DNA from 3 places in the Kitasatospora sp. NPDC101157 genome. Region 1 is predicted to be linked to each of the others. Evidence: riboswitches for the same ligand, from Rfam matches in the RefSeq annotation. Region 1 holds a riboswitch; each other region holds the start of a gene.
The links. Region 1 has a riboswitch for S-adenosylmethionine ahead of ACIRVF_RS10035 (aminotransferase class V-fold PLP-dependent enzyme). Riboswitches for the same ligand answer to the same signal wherever they lie in the genome.
Positions count from the first base shown of each region.

Region 2: another riboswitch for S-adenosylmethionine. It lies ahead of thrC (threonine synthase); the one in region 1 lies ahead of ACIRVF_RS10035 (aminotransferase class V-fold PLP-dependent enzyme).
Region 3: another riboswitch for S-adenosylmethionine. It lies ahead of ACIRVF_RS04250 (IclR family transcriptional regulator); the one in region 1 lies ahead of ACIRVF_RS10035 (aminotransferase class V-fold PLP-dependent enzyme).

Region 1 covers NZ_JBIWPL010000004.1:66,377-71,285, reverse strand. Annotated here, with positions in the region: gene ACIRVF_RS10045 (hypothetical protein) at 178-603, shown strand; gene trpD (anthranilate phosphoribosyltransferase) at 722-1,798, shown strand; SAM riboswitch class IV at 1,933-2,050, shown strand; gene ACIRVF_RS10035 (aminotransferase class V-fold PLP-dependent enzyme) at 2,103-3,461, shown strand; gene ACIRVF_RS10030 (Lrp/AsnC ligand binding domain-containing protein) at 3,469-3,750, opposite strand; gene ACIRVF_RS10025 (rhomboid family intramembrane serine protease) at 3,793-4,575, opposite strand; gene ACIRVF_RS10020 (hypothetical protein) at 4,777-4,909, shown strand, end outside.
Region 2 covers NZ_JBIWPL010000001.1:1,818-6,726, forward strand. Annotated here, with positions in the region: gene ACIRVF_RS00010 (trehalose-6-phosphate synthase) at 1-886, opposite strand, end outside; gene ACIRVF_RS00015 (glucosyl-3-phosphoglycerate synthase) at 946-1,950, opposite strand; SAM riboswitch class I at 2,094-2,229, shown strand; gene thrC (threonine synthase) at 2,247-3,569, shown strand; gene ACIRVF_RS00025 (MoaD/ThiS family protein) at 3,596-3,874, shown strand; gene ACIRVF_RS00030 (cold-shock protein) at 4,427-4,630, shown strand.
Region 3 covers NZ_JBIWPL010000002.1:177,162-182,070, forward strand. Annotated here, with positions in the region: gene ACIRVF_RS04240 (hydroxymethylcytosylglucuronate/cytosylglucuronate synthase) at 1-20, opposite strand, end outside; gene ACIRVF_RS04245 (class I SAM-dependent methyltransferase) at 313-1,098, shown strand; SAM riboswitch class I at 1,247-1,389, shown strand; gene ACIRVF_RS04250 (IclR family transcriptional regulator) at 1,599-2,312, shown strand; gene ACIRVF_RS04255 (hypothetical protein) at 2,336-2,833, opposite strand; gene ACIRVF_RS04260 (RNA polymerase sigma factor) at 2,830-3,336, opposite strand; gene ACIRVF_RS04265 (DUF3995 domain-containing protein) at 3,573-4,079, shown strand; gene ACIRVF_RS04270 (neuraminidase (sialidase)) at 4,231-4,909, opposite strand, start outside.

The DNA.
Region 1 (4,909 bases):
TCCGCCGTCCGGGTGGACCGACGGGGTCCGGGTGACGGGCCGTCCTCCGGGTGGGTGAGCCGCGGGCGGGGCGGCTCGGGGAGGAACGTGCGCGAGGGGGACCGGCGACGGGGGAAACGGGAGTAGCATCCGGGTCAGGTGAACGTGGTCCGGATCACACTTGAGGGAGCAGGGTCCATGGCGTACACGACCGACGAGACGCTCACCGTCCTCGTCTACAGCGACGACCGCAACACCCGCGAGCAGGTGCTGACGGCACTCGGCCGTCGGCCCGCCGAGGATCTTCCGGAGCTGTCCTACCTGGAGTGCGCGACCACCCCCGCGGTGATCAAGGCACTGGAGAAGGGCGGCATCGACCTCTGCGTGCTGGACGGCGAGGCGGTCCCGGCCGGCGGGCTCGGCCTCGGGCGCCAGCTCAAGGACGAGATCTACGGCTGCCCGCCGGTGCTGGTGCTGATCGGCCGGCCGCAGGACTCCTGGCTCGCGGCCTGGAGCCGGGCCGACGCCGCGATCTCCCACCCGGTCGACCCGGTGGCGCTGGCCGGGGCGGTGGCCACCCTGCTGCGGGCGCGGCTGGCGAAGCGGGCCCCGGTCGCACGCTGAGCGGTGTCGTCTCACTACGGGAGAGACCGGGGCCCGGGCGCCCCACCGGTCGATAGGCTGGCTCCATCCGTACGGACGTCCCCCGGTGCGGGGGAACCGACAACAGCTGGAGTCAGCCATGGTGAACGTGAACCCTGCGAACGGTGGTACCGACCCCGCGCAGGTGGTCCGCACCTGGCCGGACCTCCTGGCGGCACTGTTGAAGGGGGAGGACCTCGACCGCTCGTCCACCGCGTGGGCGATGGACCGGATCATGAGCGGCGAGGCGTCCCCCGTCCAGGTGGCCGGGTTCATGGTGGCGCTGCGGGCCAAGGGCGAGACGGTCGACGAGATCGCCGGTCTGGTCGACGCGATGTACGAGCACGCCGAGCCGCTGGACATCCCCGGCCCGGCGGTCGACATCGTCGGCACCGGCGGCGACCGGGCGAAGACCGTCAACATCTCCACCATGTCGGCGATCGTCGCGGCCGCCGCCGGCGCCAAGGTGGTCAAGCACGGCAACCGGGCCGCCTCTTCCTCCAGCGGCTCCTCGGACGTGCTGGAGAAGCTCGGGGTGGCGCTCGACCTGTCGGCCCGGCGGGTGGCCGAGGTGGCCGAGGAGGTCGGGCTCACCTTCTGCTTCGCCGCGAAGTTCCACCCCTCGATGCGGCACGCGGCCACCGCGCGGCGCGACCTCGGTGTGCCGACCGCCTTCAACATCCTCGGCCCGCTGACCAACCCGGCGAAGGTCACCTCGCACGCCATCGGCTGCTTCGACACCCGGCTCGCCGGGCTGATCGCGGGCGTGCTGGCCCGGCGCGGGGCGACGGCGCTGGTGTTCCGCGGTGACGACGGACTGGACGAGCTGACCGTCACCACCACCTCGCGGGTGTGGGTGGTGCAGGACGGGGCGGTCACCGAGACCGGCTTCGACCCGCGGGACGTCGGCATCGAGCTGGTCGGGATCGAGGCGCTGCGCGGGGCCGACGCCGCGTACAACGCCGAGGTCGCGCGCCGGCTGCTGGCCGGGGAGCGCGGGCCGGTGCGGGACGCCGTCCTGCTGAACACGGCGGCGGCGCTGGTCGCTATGGACCTCGGCGACGCGCCGCTGACGGATCAGCTCGCGGCGGGGATGGTCCGGGCGGCCGAGGCGATCGACTCGGGTGCGGCGCAGGAGCTGCTGCGGCGCTGGTCGGAGGCCACCAGCCGGATCTGAGACGGCAGTTGAGGGCCCGTGCCGTTCGGTCGGCACGGGCCCTCGGGCTGCCGCCCGCCGCGGGGGCGGGAGCGCCGTCCGGATGGTGGATGCCTGTTTGACCGTCCGACGCACCCGACCTAGAGTCTTCGCCAGGTCATGAGTGACAGCGCCAAGCCCCAGCTGGCTGTCCGGCAACCCTCCGTCCGTGGCGGGGTGCCCTGGGTGAGGACCGGGTCGCCGGGCAAGCCGTCCGCGCGACAAGCGCGGACGCCGGACGACGAGCACTCCCGGGGTCCCTTACCCCCAGAAGGAGTGCATCCTCATGTCCCTCGCAACCGAGACCTCCGCCCCGCTCGCCGTCCTCGGCCACGACGTCCAGGTGCCGCTCGCCAGCGGTGAGAAGGTCGGCTACGCGGCGCTCGACTACGCGGCCAGCGCGCCGGCGCTCCAGCGGGTCTGGGACGACGTCGCCGCCTACGCGCCGTACTACGGGAGCGTGCACCGCGGCGCCGGGTACCTGTCGCAGCTGTCCACCGACCTGTTCGAGCAGAGCCGCCGGACCGTCGCCGAGTTCCTCGACCTGCGCGAGGGCGACCAGGTGGTCTTCACCCGTGCCACCACCGACTCGCTCAACCTGCTGGCCTCGGCCGTGCCGGCCGGCACCCGGGTGTTCGCCTTCGAGACCGAGCACCACGCCTCGCTGCTGCCCTGGGCGCACGCCGGGCTGGAGGTCGGCTACCTGCGGGCGCCGCGCTCGCGGGCCGAGGCGGTGGCCGCGCTGGAGGCGGCGCTCGCCGCGGCGCCCGAGGGGCCGAAGCTGCTGTGCGTCACCGGCGCCTCCAACGTGACCGGCGAGCTGTGGCCGGTCGCCGAGCTGACCGAGGCCGCGCACCGGTACGGCGCCCGGGTGGTGCTGGACGCCGCCCAGCTGGCCCCGCACCACCGGGTCTCGGTGCGCGAGCTGGGCGTCGACTGGATCGCCTTCTCCGGCCACAAGCTGTACGCGCCGTTCGGCGCCGGGGTGCTGGCCGGGCGGGCGGACTGGCTGGATGCGGCCGAGCCGTACCTGGCCGGCGGCGGGGCGACCCGGACGGTGGCCCGGGAGCAGGACGGCTCGGTGGCGGTGCAGTGGCACACCGGCCCGGCCCGGCACGAGGCCGGCTCGCCGAACGTCATCGGCGCCTACGCGATCGCCTCGGCCTGCCGGGCGCTGACCGAGGCCGGCTTCGACGCGCTGGAGGCCCGGGAGCGGCAGCTGGTCGAGCGGCTGACGGCGGGGCTGGCGGAGATCCCCGAGGTCAAGGTGCTGAACCTGTTCGGCGAGGGCTCCGCGAGGGTCGGCGTGCTGTCCTTCGTCGTCCGGGGCTGGAACAGCTCGCACTTCTCGGCCGCGCTGTCCGCCGAGTACGGCATCGGCGTGCGCGACGGGCTGTTCTGCGCCCACCCGCTGGTGCGGACGCTGCTGGGGGACGAGGACGTGGCGCCGTCCGAGTGCGGGGCTCCTGAGCCGTCGCTCCCGGGGGAGCGCAGCCTCAACGCGATCCGGGTGAGCTTCGGGGCCGGCACGCCGGACGAGCACGTCGAGCGCTTCCTGACCGCCGTCCGCGAGCTGGTCACCGAGGGCGCGGCGTGGAACTACCGCAACGAGGGCGGCCGTTGCGTCGCCGACAGCCGCCGCTAGGGCGGGACTACTCGTCCAGGCCGAGGGCGAATGCGGCTTCCAGGTCGTGCTGGGAGTAGGTGCGGAAGGCGATCTGGGTCTCGGTGTGGGCCACGCCCGGGACCTTGTTCAGCCGGCCCGGGATGACCTCGGCCAGGTCGTCGTGGCGGCGCACCCGGACCATCGCCACCAGGTCGTAGCCGCCGGTCACCGAGTAGACCTCGCTGACGCCCTCGATGGCGGCGATGGCCTCGGCGATCTCCGGGATGCGGTCGACGCTGGTCTTGATCAGGACGATGGCGGTGATCACTGTTCAGGGCTCCTTCGTGGGGTGCGGCCAGCGTATCGGGCCTCAGCCGGGCCGTCTCGGGGGGTGGCCGACGACGGTGCAGGCGTAGAGGAAGCCGGCCGAGAAGCCGATCACGTGCACCAGGTAGGCCACCCCGGGGCCGGCCGAGTGCACCGACCACCACTGCAGGGCGAACCAGAGGCCGAGCACCAGCCAGGCCGGGAAGCGCAGCGGGAGGAAGAGGAGCAGCGGCACCAGGGTGGTCACCCGGGCCCTCGGGTGGAAGCGCAGGTACGCCCCGAGCACGGCGGAGATCGCGCCCGAGGCACCGATCAGGACCCGGGTGGAGTCGGGGGAGTGCGCCTCGGCGAGCGCGAAGCCGTACGAGGCGAGGCTGCCGGCGGCCAGGTAGAAGAGGAGGTACCTGGCCCGGCCGACCCGCCGTTCGACGGTGGGGCCGAAGACGTGGAAGAAGAGCAGGTTGCCCAGCAGGTGCAGCCAGCCGGCGTGCAGGAACAGCCCGGTGAGCGCGGAGACCGCCGGGTGTTTGCCCGGGGTGGGGGAGGCGGGGCAGCCGGGGACCGGGTCCGGGCCGGCGGCCAGTTGCTCGGCGGTGAGCGGGTGGCCGGTCAGCAGCTCGGCGGGGACGGCGCCCCAGCGCTGCTCGTACCGCTGCTCGGCGCAGACCCGGGCCTGGCCGGTGCCGTACAGCGGGTTGAGGCCGGCGGCCGGGCCGAGCAGGAAGACCAGGGTGTTGACCGCGATCAGGGCGTAGGTGACCGCCGCTGCGGGCACCGCCGGGCGGTCTCCCCGCGCTTCCGCGTACTGGGGGGCCGCGAGCGCCATGCGGCCAAGCATCCCTCCGCGCGCGGCAGGTGACACGGCGGTTTACGGCAAGTGGACCAGCCGCCGTGTTCCGGCAACCGGTGGTCGGGGTGGTTGCCCCAGGCAATAGGCTTGGGCCGGGCAATCCCGTCTCCCGCCGCCGACGCCGGGGCTCCGGGGGGAGCGCCTAGCCCACCCAGGGACCAGCCGAGAGGATCCCCGATGACCGTCCCCGCACTGACCGCCGAGACGCGCTGGCGCTGCACGCTGTGCGGCAACCTCACCCGCTTCGACGTGACCCGCACCGCGCGGGTGACCGAGTTCCTGCACTTCGACCTGGCCGGGGAGTCCAAGG
Region 2 (4,909 bases), on a different contig from region 1:
TGCGGCGGTCGCCGACGGCGGTGCGGAGGGCCGCGAGGCGTTCGTCGACGTCGGGGCGGTGGGCGCGTTCGCGGAGGAAGTCGGCGTCGGCGCCGAGGGCGTGGACGCCCAGCTGGGTGGTGCGGCCCTCGTGGGTGACGGTGAGCCGCTCGTGGTCGACGCTCGCCCCGAGGAGGTCCTCGCAGCAGGCGGCGAAGGAGCGGGCCCAGCGTTCGGTGAGGAAGCCGGCCCGGTCGGCGCCGAGGATGCCGGTGAGGACGGCCCGGGCGACGTCGTCGGGGAGCAGCCGGTAGTACTCGGGCGGGGCCCACGGGGTGTGGGAGAAGTGGCCGATCCGCAGGTCGGGGCGGGCCGCGCGGAGCAGGGACGGGGCCAGGGAGAGGTGGTAGTCCTGGACCAGGACCGCGGCGTTCGGGGCGGCTTCGGCGGCCAGGGCGTCCGCGAAGGCGGTGTTGTACGCCTCGTAGGCGGCCCATTCGGTGCGGAAGTCGGCGTCGAAGGAGGGCGCGGTGGGGGTCGCGTAGAGCAGGTGGTGGACGAACCACAGGGTGGAGTTGGCGACGCCGTTGTAGGCGTGGGCGAAGGTCTGCGGGTCAATGTCCAGCATGCGTACGGCCTGGCCGCCGACGTCGTGCCCGGCGCGGTCGAGGCGGCCTTCGGGGGCTTCTCCCGCGGCTCGGCGGTCGGCGTCGCTGAGAGCCGCGCAGACCCAGACGGCGTCGGTGTCGCCGATCGCGGAGAGGCCGGAGACCAGCCCCCCACCGCCTCTGCGCAGGGTCAGCGTGCCGTCGTCGGCGGTGCTGAAGGACACCGGTCCCCGGTTGGAGGCCACCAGGACGGGGGCGGTGCCGGTCACAGTCGAACGTTCGGTCGTGAGATCGCCCATGGTTGGGATGTTGCCGGGGGTCCGGGGTGGCAAACCCCGGGGCCCGAAGACGGGTCCCGTCAATGGCGGGTGGCGTATTCGGGGACGGTGTGCATCGGGGGGCGCTCCAGGGCCGTCACGGAGTGGGTGTGGGCGGTGAAGGAGCGGGTTTCCGGGTCGCGGGTGAACTGGGTGAGGTGAGGGTGGACGAGGTCGGCGGAGGCCTTGAGGCGGTGGGTGCGGTCGAGGCGTTCCAGGGCGGTGCGGTAGATGGTGGCGGCCATCCGGCCGAGGGCCTGGCCGTCCTGGTGGCGGTGGTGCCGGACACCGACGTCGACCTGGGCCAGGGCGTCCAGTCCGGCCAGTTCCAGTGCGTCGACCAGCAGGCCGAGTTCGACGCCGTAGCCGGTGGGGAAGGGCAGGCGTTCGAGCAGTGAGCGGCGGGCGGCGTACTCGCCGCCGAGGGGCTGGACGAAACCGGCGAGTTCCGGCCAGTGGAGGTTGAGCAGGGGGCGGGCGACGAGTTCGGTGACCCGGCCGCCGCCGGCCGGGACGATCGCGCCCGAATCCGTCTCCAGGGGGCGGTCGTACATGGCCTTGACCAGCTGGAGCCCCTCGTCGGTCAGCAGCGGGCCGATGATGCCGGAGACGAAGCCCGGGTCGAACTCGCGCAGGTCGGCGTCGACGAAGCAGACGATGTCGCCGTGGGTGACCAGCAGGGAGCGCCACAGCACCTCGCCCTTGCCGGGGACGGCGGGCAGCCGGGGGAGTATCGCGTCGCGGTGCTCCACCCGGGCGCCGGCCGCGGCGGCGACGGCGGCGGTGTCGTCGGTGGAACCGGAGTCGACCACGACGAGTTCGTCGACGAGGGGGATCCGCTCGATCAGCTCGCGGCGGATGGTGCGGACGATGTCGCCGACGGTGGCCTCCTCGTCGAGCGCGGGGAGGACGACGCTGACGGTGCGGCCGGTGCGCCGCTTGGCCTCCAGCAGGGTGTGCACCGGCCGGTCGGCCGCGCTCCACGAGCGGCGGCGGAGCCAGGACGCCGCCTGCGGGAGGAGTGCGGGGGACGGTTCGGCGGGCACGGTGACTCTCCTCGGCGGACTGGGTGGAACGGGCCATCTCGCTTGGCGGACGGACCCTTTCGGGACGGACGCCTTCGGATACAGTCTTCGTACAGCGGTCGGACCTTTGCACGCCGGGGTCGCCGCTGAACCATAACTTCACATGCTCATCCAGAGGGACTGAGGGAACGGCCCGTTGACGTCCCGGCAACCTTCTCGCTCGGCTGTCGTCGACAGGCCCCGGCGGGACAGGTGCCAATTCCGGCCCGTGGCGCGACCGCGCCACGGGGAAGATGAGGAGAGAGGCCTCCGCCATCATGGCTATCACTGTGTCGACTGCTTCTGGCGCCGCACCCTCCCCCAGCCTTCGGCCGGGGGGACCCTCACCCGTCGACCTCGGCCCCGCCGCCGCGCTGTCCTGTCGGGAGTGCGGCACCCGCTTCCCGCTCGGCCCCAGCTTCGCCTGCCTGGAGTGCTTCGGGCCGCTGGAGATCGCGTACGAGTTCGGCAGCGAGGGCGCCGAGGAGCTGCGCAAGCGGATCGAGTCCGGCCCCGCGTCGATCTGGCGCTACGCGCCGCTGCTGCCGGTTCCGGCCGACGTGGCTTCGAAGCCCAACCTGAACCCCGGCTGGACCCCGCTGGTGAAGGCGGACAACCTGGGGCGGGAGCTCGGGTTCACCGCGCAGCTGCACGTGAAGGACGACTCCGGCAACCCGACCCACTCGTTCAAGGACCGGGTGGTGGCCTGCGCGATCGAGGCGGCCCGGGCGTTCGGGTACACCACGCTGTCCTGCTCCTCGACCGGCAACCTGGCCGGTGCGGTGGGCGCGGCGGCGGCCCGGGCCGGGTTCCGCTCGTGCGTCTTCATCCCGCACGACCTGGAGCAGGGCAAGGTCGTGATGGCCGGGGTGTACGGCGGCGAGCTGGTCGGCATCGAGGGCAACTACGACGACGTGAACCGCTTCTGCTCGGAGCTGATCGGGGACCCGGCCGGCGAGGGCTGGGGCTTCGTCAACGTCAACCTGCGGCCGTACTACGGCGAGGGCTCCAAGACGCTGGCGTACGAGATCTGCGAGCAGCTGGGCTGGCGGCTGCCGGAGCAGATCGTCATCCCGATCGCCTCGGGCTCGCAGCTGACGAAGATCGACAAGGGGCTGCAGGAACTGATCAAACTGGGCCTGGTGGAGGACCGGCCGTACCGGATCTTCGGCGCCCAGGCAGAGGGCTGCTCGCCGGTGTCGGCCGCGTTCAAGGCCGGCCGGGACGTGATCAAGCCGGTGAAGCCGGACACCATCGCCAAGTCGCTGGCGATCGGCAACCCGGCGGACGGCCCGTACGTGCTGGACATCGCCCGCCGCACCGGCGGGGCGGTCGAGGACGTCACGGACGCGGAGGTCGTGGCGGCGATCCGGCTGCTGGCCCGGACCGAGGGCATCTTCGCCGAGACCGCGGGCGGGGTGACCGTCGGCGTGCTGAAGAAGCTGGTCGAGACCGGTCGGCTGGACCCGGCCAAGGAGACCGTCGCGATCAACACCGGCGACGGCCTGAAGACGCTGGACGCCGTCTCCGAGGCCGGGATGACCACCGTCATCCGCCCGACGCTGGACTCCTTCCGCGCCGCCGGCCTCGCGTCCGCCTGAACCACCCCACCCCCGCTAGGAGAGCCATGAGCGCCAACGTCCGCATCCCCACCATCCTGCGCACCTACACCGGCGGCGCCGCCGAGGTGACCGCCGAGGGCGCCACCCTGGCGGAGGTCATCGCCGACCTGGAGCGGAACCACGCGGGCATCTCCGCCCGCATCCTGGACGACACCGGCAAGCTGCGCCGCTTCGTGAACGTGTACGTGAACGACGACGACGTGCGGTTCGCCGAGGGCCTGGCGACCGAGATCAAGGACGGCGCGAGCGTCTCGATCATTCCGGCGGTGGCCGGCGGCTGCTGAGCCGTTCCAAGGCCCCTTCCGGCCCGCTCCGCGGCCGCCCGCGCGTACGGAATTCCACTCTCCGTACGCGCGGGCGGTCGCTTGCATTTCGGCGGGAATATTCCGGGTCCAGTCGGAGTAGAGTGTGGCTCGACTGGGAACAGGGCGTCCCCTCCCGGTTCGCGGGGCACTTCGCCCGAGGGCGTCCGGACGCTGGGACCGGCCCGTCAAACATGTCAGGCAGATGTCAGAATTCCTGCGGGCATTTGGGTAATTCGTCCGCTATGTCCGGCGCGGAATGCCGAGTTCCTCCCGATTTGTTCGGTGTTGTCTCTTGACGGGGCTGCGGAATTCCCGGCGGTTGACCCTGTTGCAGAGGGCGTCGATCCGGATACATTCAGCGGCGGTCGACGTAATCACCCGCTCACGGAAGCCGTCCGGTGTTCCCGTGCGGAGGATTGCGGCGCGCACGGCTGCGCCCAGGGGGGGTTCCCCGGGCCGGCCTCCAAACCAGACCCGGGACCGCGACCTGCGGGACCGTGAAGGGCCAGCACAGCACTAGGGGAGTTCGGAATGGCTCAGGGCACCGTCAAGTGGTTCAACGCGGAGAAGGGCTACGGCTTCATCGCGGTCGACGGTGGTGCGGACGTCTTCGTCCACTACAGCGCGATCCAGATGGACGGCTACCGCACCCTCGAGGAGGGCCAGCGGGTCGAGTTCGAGATCTCCCAGGGACAGAAGGGCCCGCAGGCGGACATGGTCCGCGCGGCGGTCTGACACCTTCCGAATCTAGGAGCTCGGCGCGGCCCTCGGCTGGTGACCACTCGCTTCTCGACGGGCCCGTACGACACGCGTCGTACGGGCCCGTTCGCGTTCCCGCGGGAGTTCGCGCCGGAGTCGGTGCGGGCCCGGACGACGGCTCGCGGGTTGCCGATTGGGCTTGCACTCGACCACCCGGAGTGCTAATCATTGGCGTTAGCACTCACAGTGTGAGAGTGACAGCGGACCGGGTCGGTGAGGCCCCCGGGAGCGGCAGGGGAATGGACCTCCGCGCAC
Region 3 (4,909 bases), on a different contig from region 1:
GTCTCCGCCTTCGCCCGCATCCGTGTCAACTCCCCCGCCCGTACCGGATCTCCTGTCGTCCGTATTCGTACCAGGCGAGAGAAACGGGCTTGATTCGGCTACCTACCGAAAAATGAAAGCTAACCACCCCACCAGGTGAAGCTGCGCGTCAGCGCATTGACGGAGGGTCGTCCAGTGATCGGGCCGGTCGCCTCGCCCCGCCCGCAACACGCGGGCAGGAACGTCCCTGCGCCCCGGGGCCGCCGTACCGGGCTGCAATGGGCGCCGACCCGGGCCGAGCGCCAACCGCAGACCACAGGAGAGGGCCGCCCGATGGAGCAGCCGACGACCGCCGACACCGATCCGGTCCGCGTACTGGAGACCTCGGGCCCCGACTACCGCCGGGCCTTCGGCCTCTTCCTCGCCGGCACGGACGAGAAGCCCCGCACCCACGCCCGGCTGAGCGACATCGCCATGACCCTCCCGCACCGCCGGGTCCTGCTGGACCTCGGCGCCGGGGACGGCCGCACCACCGCGCACCTCGCCCGGTACTTCGACCGCACGATCGCCGTCGAGCCGAGCGCCGCCATGCGCGAGAGGCTCGCCGCCGCCTGCCCGGACGCCCTGGTCCTCCCCGAGCCGCTGGAGCGCGCCGCCCCGCCCGGGCCGGGCGACCTGGTCCACCTCTCCCACGTGCTCTACTACGTCCCGGAGCCGGACTGGCTCCCCACCGCCACCCGAGCCCTCGGCTGGACGGCACCCGGCGGCGCCCTGCTGATCGTCCTGCAGAACCCCGACAGCCCGTGCATGCGGATGGCCGCCCACTTCACCGGCGTCCGCTACGACCTGCGCCCCCTCCTGGACCGCCTGCGCGCCGAGCATCCCTCCCACGACTACGCCCTGGAGACCCTCGTCCTCCACTACCGCACGCCCCACCTCGCCGAAGCCGTCGACGTCGCCGAATTCATGGTCAACGTCGCCGATCTCGCCGCCCTCGACGCCCGCCCGACCAGGGGCGCCGTCGCCGCCTACGTCCAGCAGCACTTCGCCCGTCCCGACGGCGGCTACGCCATCGGCCACACCCAGGACATGCTGATCGTCCGCCGTGCCCGGGAGTGACCGTCGCTCCTCGCGGCGGGTGCCGGGCGCGGTTGAGGGGCATGTCCGGCGGGGCGCTGCTCAGCCCTGACCTCCGGGTGGGGTCCAGGGTGTGCGGGTGAGGGAAAAGTTTGGCGGGGCGCCCGGGAAGTCTTGTATGGTTCGTCGCGAATCATCCAGAGGGGTGGAGGGACCGGCCCTACGAAGCCCCGGCAACTCCCCGTTCGTCCCGGCGTCCGAAGTACGCGCCGTGCCGTCCGGGATCAGTGCCAACTCCGGCCTGTCGCCAACGTGGCGCGGGAAAGATGAGGAGACACGGTGCTCTCTGTGCTGTCCTTCGCCCGGGCGCTTCCCGCCCCGGCCCTTCCGCGTACCCGTCTCGTGTCCGGCGCAGGCAATCGGCCGCATCCGCAGGCCCGTCCTCGCTGACCACCCCGCTCCCCACCCCACCGGAGCGTCCGTGAGCCGGACCCACCCGCGGCCCACGGGATTCGAGACTGGAGTACCCGTCCATGGAGAACATGGAGAACACGAGCGGCGTCGGAGTGCTCGACAAGATCACCTCGATCCTCGGCACCCTGGAGGCCGGTCCGGCCACCCTGGCCGGACTCGTCGACGCCACCGGCCTGGCGCGGCCGACCGCCCACCGGATCGCCGTCGCACTGGAACACCACCGCCTGCTCGGCAGGGACGTGCAGGGCCGGTTCGTCCTCGGCCCGAGACTCGCCGAGCTCTCGGCGGCCGCCGGTGAGGACCACCTGCTGGCAGCGGCCGGCTCGGTCCTCACCCAGCTGCGCGACCTCACCGGCGAGACCGCCCAGCTCTACCGCCGGCAGGGCGACGTGCGGATCTGCGTTGCGGCGGCCGAGCGCCTCTTCGGGCTGCGCGACACCGTTCCGGTGGGCCTCGCCCTGCCGATGAAGGTCGGGTCGGCGGCCCAGGTCCTGCTCGCCTGGGAGGAGCCCGAGCGGCTCCACCGCGGCCTCCAGGGCGCCCGGTTCACCGCCACCGCGCTCAGCGGTGTGCGGCGTCGCGGCTGGGCCCAGTCCATCGGCGAACGCGAGCCCGGGGTGGCCTCGGTGTCCGCACCCGTGCGCGGCCCGTCCAACCGGGTGGTGGCGGCGGTGTCCGTCTCCGGTCCGATCGAACGGCTCACCCGCCACCCCGGCGCCCGGCTGTCCCAGGCCGTGGTCGAGGCGGCGGCCCGGCTCACCGAGGCCCTGCACCGAACCTGACCCCCCCTCCCCCCGGGCGCCTCCTACTCCTTCTCGTCCAGCAGAGCGGCGAACCGCGCCAGTGGGTCCCCGGTGAAGGGGCGCAGCGCGGGGGCGAGGAGGCGCGCGCCGGGGAACCGCAGGCCGCCGAGGAAGGCGAAGCGAGTGGTGCGGTCGGTCTCCGGGCGGGCCGCCATCCCGCCGAGCACCAGGCGGCTCTGCATCAGGCACCAGCCGGGTGCGAGGTCGATCCCGAACGTCGCCCGGAGCCGGGTGCGGCCCTGGATCCGGGCCTGGAGCGAAGTCGTCGGCAGCGAACCGGATGGTGCGGACCGGACGAGTCGCACCGTGCGGACGTCGGGGATCCAGAGCGGCATGGTCCGCTCCAGGTCCTGGGCGAGCGCCCAGACCCGCTCGAACGGCGCGTCGAGGACGGTCTCGCCGATCCGGGCCGCCCCGGGCGCGGTCGCGGCGATCACGTGCAGCCGCCGGACCGGGTCGAAGTCGGCGACGGGCCACTGCGGCATCGGGGTGTCGGTCACTGCTGCCACGCCTTTCGGAAGCTGAGTCGGGCCCGGGAGAGCCGGGACTTGACCGTCCCGGGCGCGACCGCGAGCAGCGCCGCGGTCTGTCGTTCGTCCAGCCCCTCCAGGTCGCGCATCAGCAGGACGGCGCGGTGCTCGGGGGAGAGCCGGGCAAGCACGTCGCGGATGTCCGCGGCGAGCTGGGGATCGCCGGGCGCGGGGACCTCGCCGAGTTCGGCCGGCCGCGAGCGTGCCGCCCGGTTGGCGTACCGGACCGCCTCCCGCACCGCGATGGCCCGGACCCAGCCGTACAGCGCTTCGGGGTCCTGGAGTTGGCGCAGTTTGCGGAAGACCACGATCAGCGCCTCCTGGGTCGCGTCGGCGCCGTCGTCCAGCGCGATCGGGCCGCAGAGCCGCCGGACGTACGGGGTGATCAGGTCCAGCAGTCGGCCGACCGCGAGTTGGTCGCCGCCCTGGGCGGTTCTCACCAGCTCGGCGAGGCCGGGCGGTGGCTCCTGCATGGTGCTGTCTCCGCTCTTTCCACTGCTGACGGTCGTCGGTCGTCGGTCGGCGCTCGGCGACCGGGTCCGGCGTCTGGGCGTCCGGGCGTCCGGGGTCCGTAGAGGGAGGACCCGGAGCGGAGAAACGTTCCCTGCCGACTTCGCCCGGGGGCAGTGTTCCTCGTCACAGGAACGGATCGTCCTGCGGGGTGCTCCTTCGGGTGTTCGAGCGTCCTGAGACCCCGTGAGGTGACGGCATGAAGTCGACGAAGATCAGCAACAGGGCCACCGCGGTCGGTGCGGTGCTGGCGGTGGACGGCCTGGTCCACCTCTACTGGGCCACCGGCCGGACCTGGCCGGTGGACGGCACCACCCGGCTCTCGCAGCTGGTGCTCAACACCCAGGTGCCCTTCACCCCGCAGGGGCTGGTGCCGCTCGCGGGGATGCTCTTCTCGGGCGCGACGCTGGTGCTGGTCCGGGGCGGTCGGCTGCCGGCCCTGGGTCGCCGGCTGCCCGCCCTGCTACCGCGCTGGGGGAGCCGGGCGGTGGCCTGCGGACTGCTCGCCCGCGGCGCGGTCGGACTGGTCTGGGTGACCGGCTCCTGGGCGGACCCGGGCGACACCTTCTACTGGCTCAACCTGCTGCTCTACACCCCGCTGTGCCTGGTGCTCGGCCGGGCGGCCCGGCAGGTCGCAGCCGCGGAGACGACGCCTGCGGGCACGGCGCCCACGGGCGGTTCGGTTTCGGGCGTGGCGCGGGCCTGAGCTTCCCGGCTCCGGCTCCGGCTCCGGCTCCGGACCTGGACCCGGACCCGGACCCGGACCGAGTCCGGGCCGAACCCGAACGGCGTCCCGCGGCTCCGCCCCGAGGAGGCAGGAGCCGCGGGACGCCGTCCGTCCGCCCGTACCGGCCGGGTCAGCGCCGCAGGTGCTGTACGGCGCGCGGGCCGGCGACGGGCGCCGCGGCGCGTGCGGCCTGTGCGCCCGGCGCGCCGGCGGCCGGGCTGCGCAGGGTGCCGGGCTGGAAGTGGCCGCTGTACACGTCGGTGGAGTTCAGCGGCTGGGCGTCGTTGGCGGTCACCATCACCGGACGGATCTGGCGGCCGTCGTTGATCAGCGACTGGTAGTCGCCGAGGAAGTGGCCCCCGGCGAAGGGCGCCTGGAGCCAGTCGAACACCGGCGAGATCTGGCGCTCGACCGGGCTCTCCTCGCCGCCGCGCGGGAAGCTGAGCAGCCAGGCGGCCGTGGGCAGCGTGGTGGTGTTGCCCGGGGTGAGGTAGCGCAGGTCGTAGTAGCTGACGGCGACGGTGCCGTTGGCGGTCACGCTGATGGACGGGGTGAACGCCGGGGCGCCCGGGGCCTGGTTGATCCGGGTCGGGCCGCTCCAGGTCCGGCCGCCGTCCGTGGAGTGCACCAGCTGGATCGCGTCGTACTGACCACCGGTGAACTCCGATCCCTCGTAGGCGAGATACAGCTCGCCGGTCTGCGGGTCGACGGCCACGCTCGGCAGCCCGGCGCCGGCCCGGAGGGACTTGGTGGCGTCGGCGGGCGCGTTCGGGTCGACCTCGGGGACGGAGGTGTCGGCGGCGACCCGG